DNA from 2 places in the Sphingomonas sp. PAMC 26617 genome. Region 1 is predicted to be linked to the other one. Evidence: riboswitches for the same ligand, from Rfam matches in the RefSeq annotation. Region 1 holds a riboswitch; the other holds the start of a gene.

Region 1 (3,257 bases):
CCCGGTCTGCCGCATCGTTTCGATGACCGCATCCAGACTGACGACGTGATTGCCGTCGCCGCGCATCGCGAGATACGCCGCATTGATCGCCTTGACTGCGCCCATCGTGTTGCGTTCGATGCACGGGATTTGCACCAGTCCCCCGATCGGATCGCAGGTCAGCCCGAGATTGTGCTCCATCCCGATCTCGGCGGCGTTCTCGATCTGGCGGTTGCTGCCGCCCAGCACCGCGGCAAGCGCGCCCGCAGCCATCGAACAGGCCACGCCGACCTCGCCCTGGCAGCCCATCTCCGCCGCGGAGATCGAGGCGCGCTTCTTATAGAGCATGCCGATCGCGGCGGCGGTGAGGAGAAACGTCCGCGCACCGTGTGCGGTCGCTCCCGTCACGAGCGTCTCGTAAAAGCGGAGCACGGCGGGCAGCACGCCCGCCGCGCCGTTGGTCGGCGCGGTCACCACGCGACCCCCTGCCGCATTTTCCTCGTTTACCGCGAGCGCCCACAGGCTGACCCATTCGAACACTTCGGCGGGATTGCTCCCGGGCCGCTCGCCCGTAAGGTCTGCCGCCAGCGCGCGGGCGCGTCGTCGCACCTTGAGGCCCCCCGGCAGCACGCCATCCTGCGCGATACCGCGATCGATGCAGGCGCTCATCGCGGCGCGAACAGCGTCGAGGAAGGCGTCGGTTTCCGCTGGCGCGCGCCAGGACTCCTCGTTGGTACGGACGATGTCGGCGATATGGAGGTTCGTCGCATCGCCGATCGTCAGCAGGTCGGCGCCGGACGAGAAGGGGTGCCGGACCGCGAGATTGGTCGCTGCGCAGGGTGCCCCCTTGCGCAGGATCGCACCGCCGCCGATCGAGAAATAGGTTTCGGTATGCGCGCTGCCGTCGGCACCGGTTGTGGTGAACGTCATGCCGTTGGGATGCTCGGGCAGGAATTCGCGCGGATGGAAGATGACGTCGTCTTCGGCGAAAGGGATTGCCGCAATCCCACCGAGCATCAGATAGCCGCTCGTGCGTATCCCGGCGAGGAATGCGGGGGCGGCGTCGGGATCGAGCCGTTCGGGCTCCCAGCCGGCGAGACCAAGGATCGTGGCCGTATCCGTTGCATGGCCGCGCCCGGTCAGCGCAAGCGAGCCGTACAGGTCGCACGTGACGCGTGTCGGCACCGCCTTGAGCGCCAGGGCGCGTTGCGCGAAATCGAACGCCGCGCGCATCGGTCCCACCGTATGGGAACTCGACGGTCCGATCCCGATGGTGAAGAGCTCAGCGACACTGATGGGGCGGTCGAGTGGAGTGAGAGCCAGATCGGGCAGCATGCGGTCCTTCCGCCGGTCCTGCCCGGCCGTGCATGCCCCTTCTGTCCCTTGTGCCTGAGATCGCTATCCCGTCGGCGGACGCGATACCTGCGTCACTCTCCAGATGTTGTACGTCGAGGGGTCCTTTTGCCTGAGAGTTTCCGGGGCGGTTGCTCCTTCGGCGCCGAGATGCCCCCGGTCTCTCCCACATCGACGCGCCGGGCTATCGGTCATCCGAGCGGTCGCGGTCAAGCCGGATTGGCCTTCAAGACGTTCTGATCGTACGAAGATTGCCGTTCCCTACGCCAACCTACCCGAAGCGCCGAGGTACGCCGCAGACGGAGCCGTGGCCCGCAAGACGGCGGTGAACGACCAGACCTGGCTGGCTTCGCCACGCGCGGGTCTGTCGGCAAGGTCGCACCGATTGCCATTGGCAGATGGCAACCGGCGCGAACAGTTGGGTCGCAAACGTGGCAATTAATGCTCACCACCGCTGAATAATTCGAGCCGTTTCAAAGCCAATACAGCACTACTACGTACCGCGAACGTCGCGCGATGCGGCACATGCCGTGCCCGGCGCATGGCCTCACCAATCTTCCCCCGTCAGCATGGCGATCTTGCTGAGGAGACAAATCAACTGCGGTTGCCGCGCGGTGCCGGTCTTGGCGAGCACGTTGGCAAGCTGGGTCCGCAGCGTCGGCATGCGGACGTTGGTCCGTTCGGCGATTTCCTGCAACGTCTCGCCCCCGGCCAGCGCGGATGCCAGCGTCGCTTCGGCCCTGGTCAGCCCGAAGGTCAGTTGCAGCAACGTTTCGGGAAGGTGGTGGCGTCGTTCCAGATCGACGATCGTGAGAGTCGCGGCGACGGTGCGTTGCTCGGTCCGTTCCGCGCGCAGGCGCAAGAGTATCGGAAGCTTGAACGGCCGTGGCTGTGTGAAGACCAGTGTCGTATGCGCACCCGCGAGCGGACTGGACTGGACGAGAGAAAGAACCTCGTCGACCCGCTGCCCGACCTGACGATTCCGGAACCGCAACGTGTCGTTCTCGATCGACAAGACGGTCTCTGCCAGCGTCCCCTGCACCGGTGGCCTGCGCAGCAGGCGCATCTGCTGATCGAACGAATATTTACCAATATCGGGAGTAGCCGATGGCTCTACCGGATCAGGCAGGAACATGATGTTCGAATGTTCTTGGCGAAATTCCAGTAAAGCTATCGACATGGTACGCCCTTTACACAACCGCGAAACCGAACATACCGTGCCGATTCCGTGTTTTAGGGGATATGTCGCGATGGAAGATTTCTTGTCGGACAGGTACGACTGCCGACCCCCATTACGGTCACTGTTACCCCAATCGAATGACATAGCATCCGGGGTTTACCAGCAATACAGTACTAATACGGCGTTAAGGATGCGCGCGACCGACTTTGGTACGTCATCGATTTGACGCACGAGAGCCGCGCGCGCGGGGCATTGATCGAGGACGAAACGCGCATCCCGGGGGCTGTCGGCAGCGGTCTCTACGCAAGCGTTATAATCACATTGGCGTAAGCCGTTCACCCCACGTTCATCCCCACTTTGACGTTACGGCAACCCGTGGTATTGTTCGGACGGTTCGTTTCAGGAACCGGAAAGGGCAGGGATGCGGCGGCTTTGGCTGATGCTCGATGAAGCCCCTTTGCCGTCGCGGCAGGGCGTCTTCGTCTGGCTCACGGCATCGGCCGCGTCGTTCGCCGCAGTGATCGTCACCCTCGTCTTCGATCTCAAGCTCGGCATCCAGCTTCCGTTCCTGTGGGCGATCGCCGCGATATTGGTCGTTACCGTCCGGACGGGGATGACCGGCGGGTTGCACTGCGCGGCGATGAACCTGCTGTTGCAGATCGGGATGGCCTACCGGGTTCCAATGACGCTGCTGACCGTTCGCAATATTGCGGTCGTGGCATGCCTGTCCGCCTGTCTCGCGGTC
Region 2 (3,257 bases), 2.0 Mb from region 1:
ATAGGCGGTGAGGAACTCGCCACGCTGGATCAGGTGATCGACCGAGGCGGGGACATGATGCTTGTACGCGCCGCAGCCGAGGAAGAACGGCGCTTCCCCCGCGGTCAGGTTCTTGCGCGCGAGGGCGGTCATGTGCCGTTCGACCGCCATTTCGCTGGCGTGCATCGGCAGGCCGTGAATCGGTCCGTCGAGCCGCGCGGCTTCGGGCACGTCGACGAACAGATCGTCGATCGTCGCCACGCCGATCACGCCGAGCATCGCATCGCGGTCAGGCTGGGTCAGGGGGAGATAGCGCATCTATTATACTCCTCCCCTCCCGTTCAGGGGAGGGGCCGGGGGTGGGGCCGTGCCACGAGTGGAGCGCCCGCGGAGAGGCCCCACCCCAACCCCTCCCCTCAAGGGAAGGGGTCAGTTCAGATCACAGCTTCTCGACGAACGCCTTGTAAGCAATCTCGTCCATCAGCGCGTTGAGCTCGTCGGTGTCGCTCAGCGTCAGCTTGAAGAACCAGCCCTCTGCTTCGGGATCCTCGTTGACGAGCCCGGGCGTGTCGCCGAGCGCGGCGTTGCCCTCGATCACCGTGCCGGACACCGGCGAATAGACGTCGGACGCGGCCTTGACCGATTCGACCACCGCGGCTTCGTCGCCCTTGGCGAATTCCTTGCCCTCTTCGGGCACGTCGACGAATACGATGTCGCCAAGCTGGCTCTGCGCATATTCGGTAATGCCGACGACGCCGACGTCACCATCGACATCAACCCATTCATGATCTTCGGTAAAATAACGGCTCATCACTTGCCTCCTGCGCGGACATAGCGGTGGGGAATGAACGGCATTGCGGTGACGGTCGCCTGATGGACCTTGCCGCGCTGCGCGAGTTGAATCGTGGTGCCCGCAACCGCCAGCGCGGTCGGGACATAAGCCATGGCGATCGGCGCACCGACGCTCGGCGCGAACCCGCCCGAGGTGACGCGGCCGACTTCCGAGCCCTGATCGTCGAGCACTGCCGCGCCTTCGCGCACCGGCTGGCGCCCTTCGACCAGCAGGCCGACACGCTTGATGATCGCGCCCGACTCGCGCTCGGCGAGAATGCGCGGTGCGCCCATGAAGTCGCCCGCCTCGCGGCGGCGCTTCGACAAAGCGAAACCGAGGTCCGCCTGAACCGGGGTCGTCTCGGGGTCGAGATCATGACCGTACAGCGGCAAGCCCGCCTCGAGCCGCAGCGAATCACGCGCGCCAAGACCGATCGGCTTGACCTCGGGCTCCGCGGTCAGCGCATCGGCAAGCGCCTCGACGTTTTCGGCAGGGACCGAAATCTCGAACCCGTCCTCGCCGGTATAGCCCGAGCGGCTGATCCACAGCGGCACGCCGTTCCACTCGAACGCGCCTGCGGTCATGAACACCAGCGCTTCGACGCCCGGCACCAGCCGCGCGAGCGCATCGACCGCCTTGGGCCCCTGCAACGCGAGCAGCGCCTGGTCTTCCATATGGTTGAGCGCGATCCCGTCGGGAAGATATTCGAGCAGATGCGCGATATCGTCGATCTTGGTCGCACCGTTGACGACCATGTAATAGCCCTGGATGTCGAACGGGTTGGCATCCGGCAGATGCGTGAACATCAGGTCATCGAGGATGCCGCCATCCTCCGACAGCAGCAGCGAATAGCGCTGCTTGCCTTGCCCCAGCCCGGCGACATCAGCCGGCAGTACCGCTTCCAGCGCCGCGACAACGTCTGCGCCCTCTTCCGAGCGGAACAGCAGCTGGCCCATGTGGCTGACGTCGAACAGCCCGGCCGATTCGCGCACCCACAGATGCTCGGCCATGATGCCTTCATATTGGACGGGCATTTCGTAGCCCGCGAACGGCACCATCCGGCCACCCCGCGCGCGATGCCACGCATCGAGCGGCAATTGCTCGATGGCAATCTCGTCGGCTTCGGTCTCGTAAGGGTCGAGGTCGCTCATGTTGGTCTTCCGCAAGAGGTCAACGGCGCGCCATGGCGCCGGAACGCCGTGATGTGCCGCCCCCTCTGTCACGGAACCTGAGAGCTTTCACGGAACCACATGGTCCGCTTACCCCTTCGGTGGCGCTCGCCCACAGGGCAGCGCGCTTTCCAGAGTGTCGAGTCGATCCGCGCGGTCCGGTTGCCTGAGAGATTCCGGGGCGGTTGCTCCTTCGGCGGTCCGAGTTGCCCCGGACGCTCTCCCGCGCGTACCCTTGACGGTTGCCCGTCAACGACGCGGCCGGTTTGCCGCGCCGCAACAGGCAAGTCAACGAGAAGGCTCAGCGCGTCGCGTTATATTTGAGCTGTTCGTCGGTCAGCTGGAAGCCGACCAGCGCCTCGAAGCTCGCGCGGAGCACCGCCTGGCGGATTTCCGGACGGGTCAGCGGGTCAGTCGCGGCGTCTTCGTCGCCCGCCTTGCGCTTCTCGGTCAGCTTCTTGCGAACATCGTCGGGCAGAGTCGCGGCGGCGCGCGACACGGTCGCCTCGCCCATGCCCTGCACCGCCGCGCGCGCCTGCCCCGCATCGAAATGCAGCGTCACGCGCCCGACACGCTTCGCGACGACCGCGGTGCCGCCCTGCACCACCGTCACGAAATACGGCAGCGTCACGTCGCGTGGCCCATCGGTGCGCACGCGGCGCCCCTCGACCGAGAAGGTCAGCTTGGTCAGCACGTCGCTGCCCGAATCGTCGCAGGTCGAGCGGACGTTGGTCAGCACCGCGGTCATGTCGAGCGCGGTCGCATCGCGGCTCGCGGGCGGATCGAACAGCGTGACGTCGCCGGTCGCGGCGGGCACGCCGACGCTCGGGCAGGCGTTGCGCACCGCAGTGATGCCGCCGGACGCATCGAGTTCTCCGGTATGGGCGCACCCGCCGAGCAGAAGCGCACCGCACGCGCTGGTCGCGAGGGCGGCAATGGCTGATTTCCGGATGGTCACGGGGGCACGCACCTTATCATGCAAAAGGAATCCGCAACCGATAGGAGAGCGCGCGGACGTCCCGCTTCATAGGAAGCGGCTTTCGCGCACGCAAGCAATCGCGTAGGCTTGGGCCAGCATGAGTATCCCCGTCGAAAAGCCGCCACTCGAGCTGGTCATCGCCGCCCCCCGCGGATTTTGCGCAGGGGTCGATCGCGCGATCCAGATCGTCGAGCTGGCGCTGCAGAAGTTCGGCGCCCCGGTCTATGTCCGGCACGAGATCGTCCACAACCGCTTCGTGGTCGACATGCTGCGCGACAAGGGTGCGGTGTTCGTCGAG

Evidence for each region. A riboswitch is a leader RNA that binds a small molecule or an ion and turns the genes downstream of it on or off. The one in region 1 is predicted to bind glycine.
Region 2: another riboswitch for glycine. It lies ahead of gcvT (glycine cleavage system aminomethyltransferase GcvT); the one in region 1 lies ahead of RH91_RS09140 (L-serine ammonia-lyase).

Annotation. Positions count from the first base shown of each region.
Region 1 covers NZ_JH594425.1:2,071,662-2,074,918, forward strand. Annotated here, with positions in the region: gene RH91_RS09140 (L-serine ammonia-lyase) at 1-1,314, opposite strand, end outside; glycine riboswitch at 1,424-1,511, opposite strand; gene RH91_RS09145 (helix-turn-helix transcriptional regulator) at 1,880-2,656, opposite strand; gene RH91_RS09150 (sensor histidine kinase) at 2,934-3,257, shown strand, end outside.
Region 2 covers NZ_JH594425.1:4,107,914-4,111,170, forward strand. Annotated here, with positions in the region: gene gcvPA (aminomethyl-transferring glycine dehydrogenase subunit GcvPA) at 1-297, opposite strand, end outside; gene gcvH (glycine cleavage system protein GcvH) at 419-790, opposite strand; gene gcvT (glycine cleavage system aminomethyltransferase GcvT) at 790-1,962, opposite strand; glycine riboswitch at 2,019-2,124, opposite strand; glycine riboswitch at 2,125-2,216, opposite strand; gene RH91_RS18340 (hypothetical protein) at 2,282-2,938, opposite strand; gene ispH (4-hydroxy-3-methylbut-2-enyl diphosphate reductase) at 3,057-3,257, shown strand, end outside.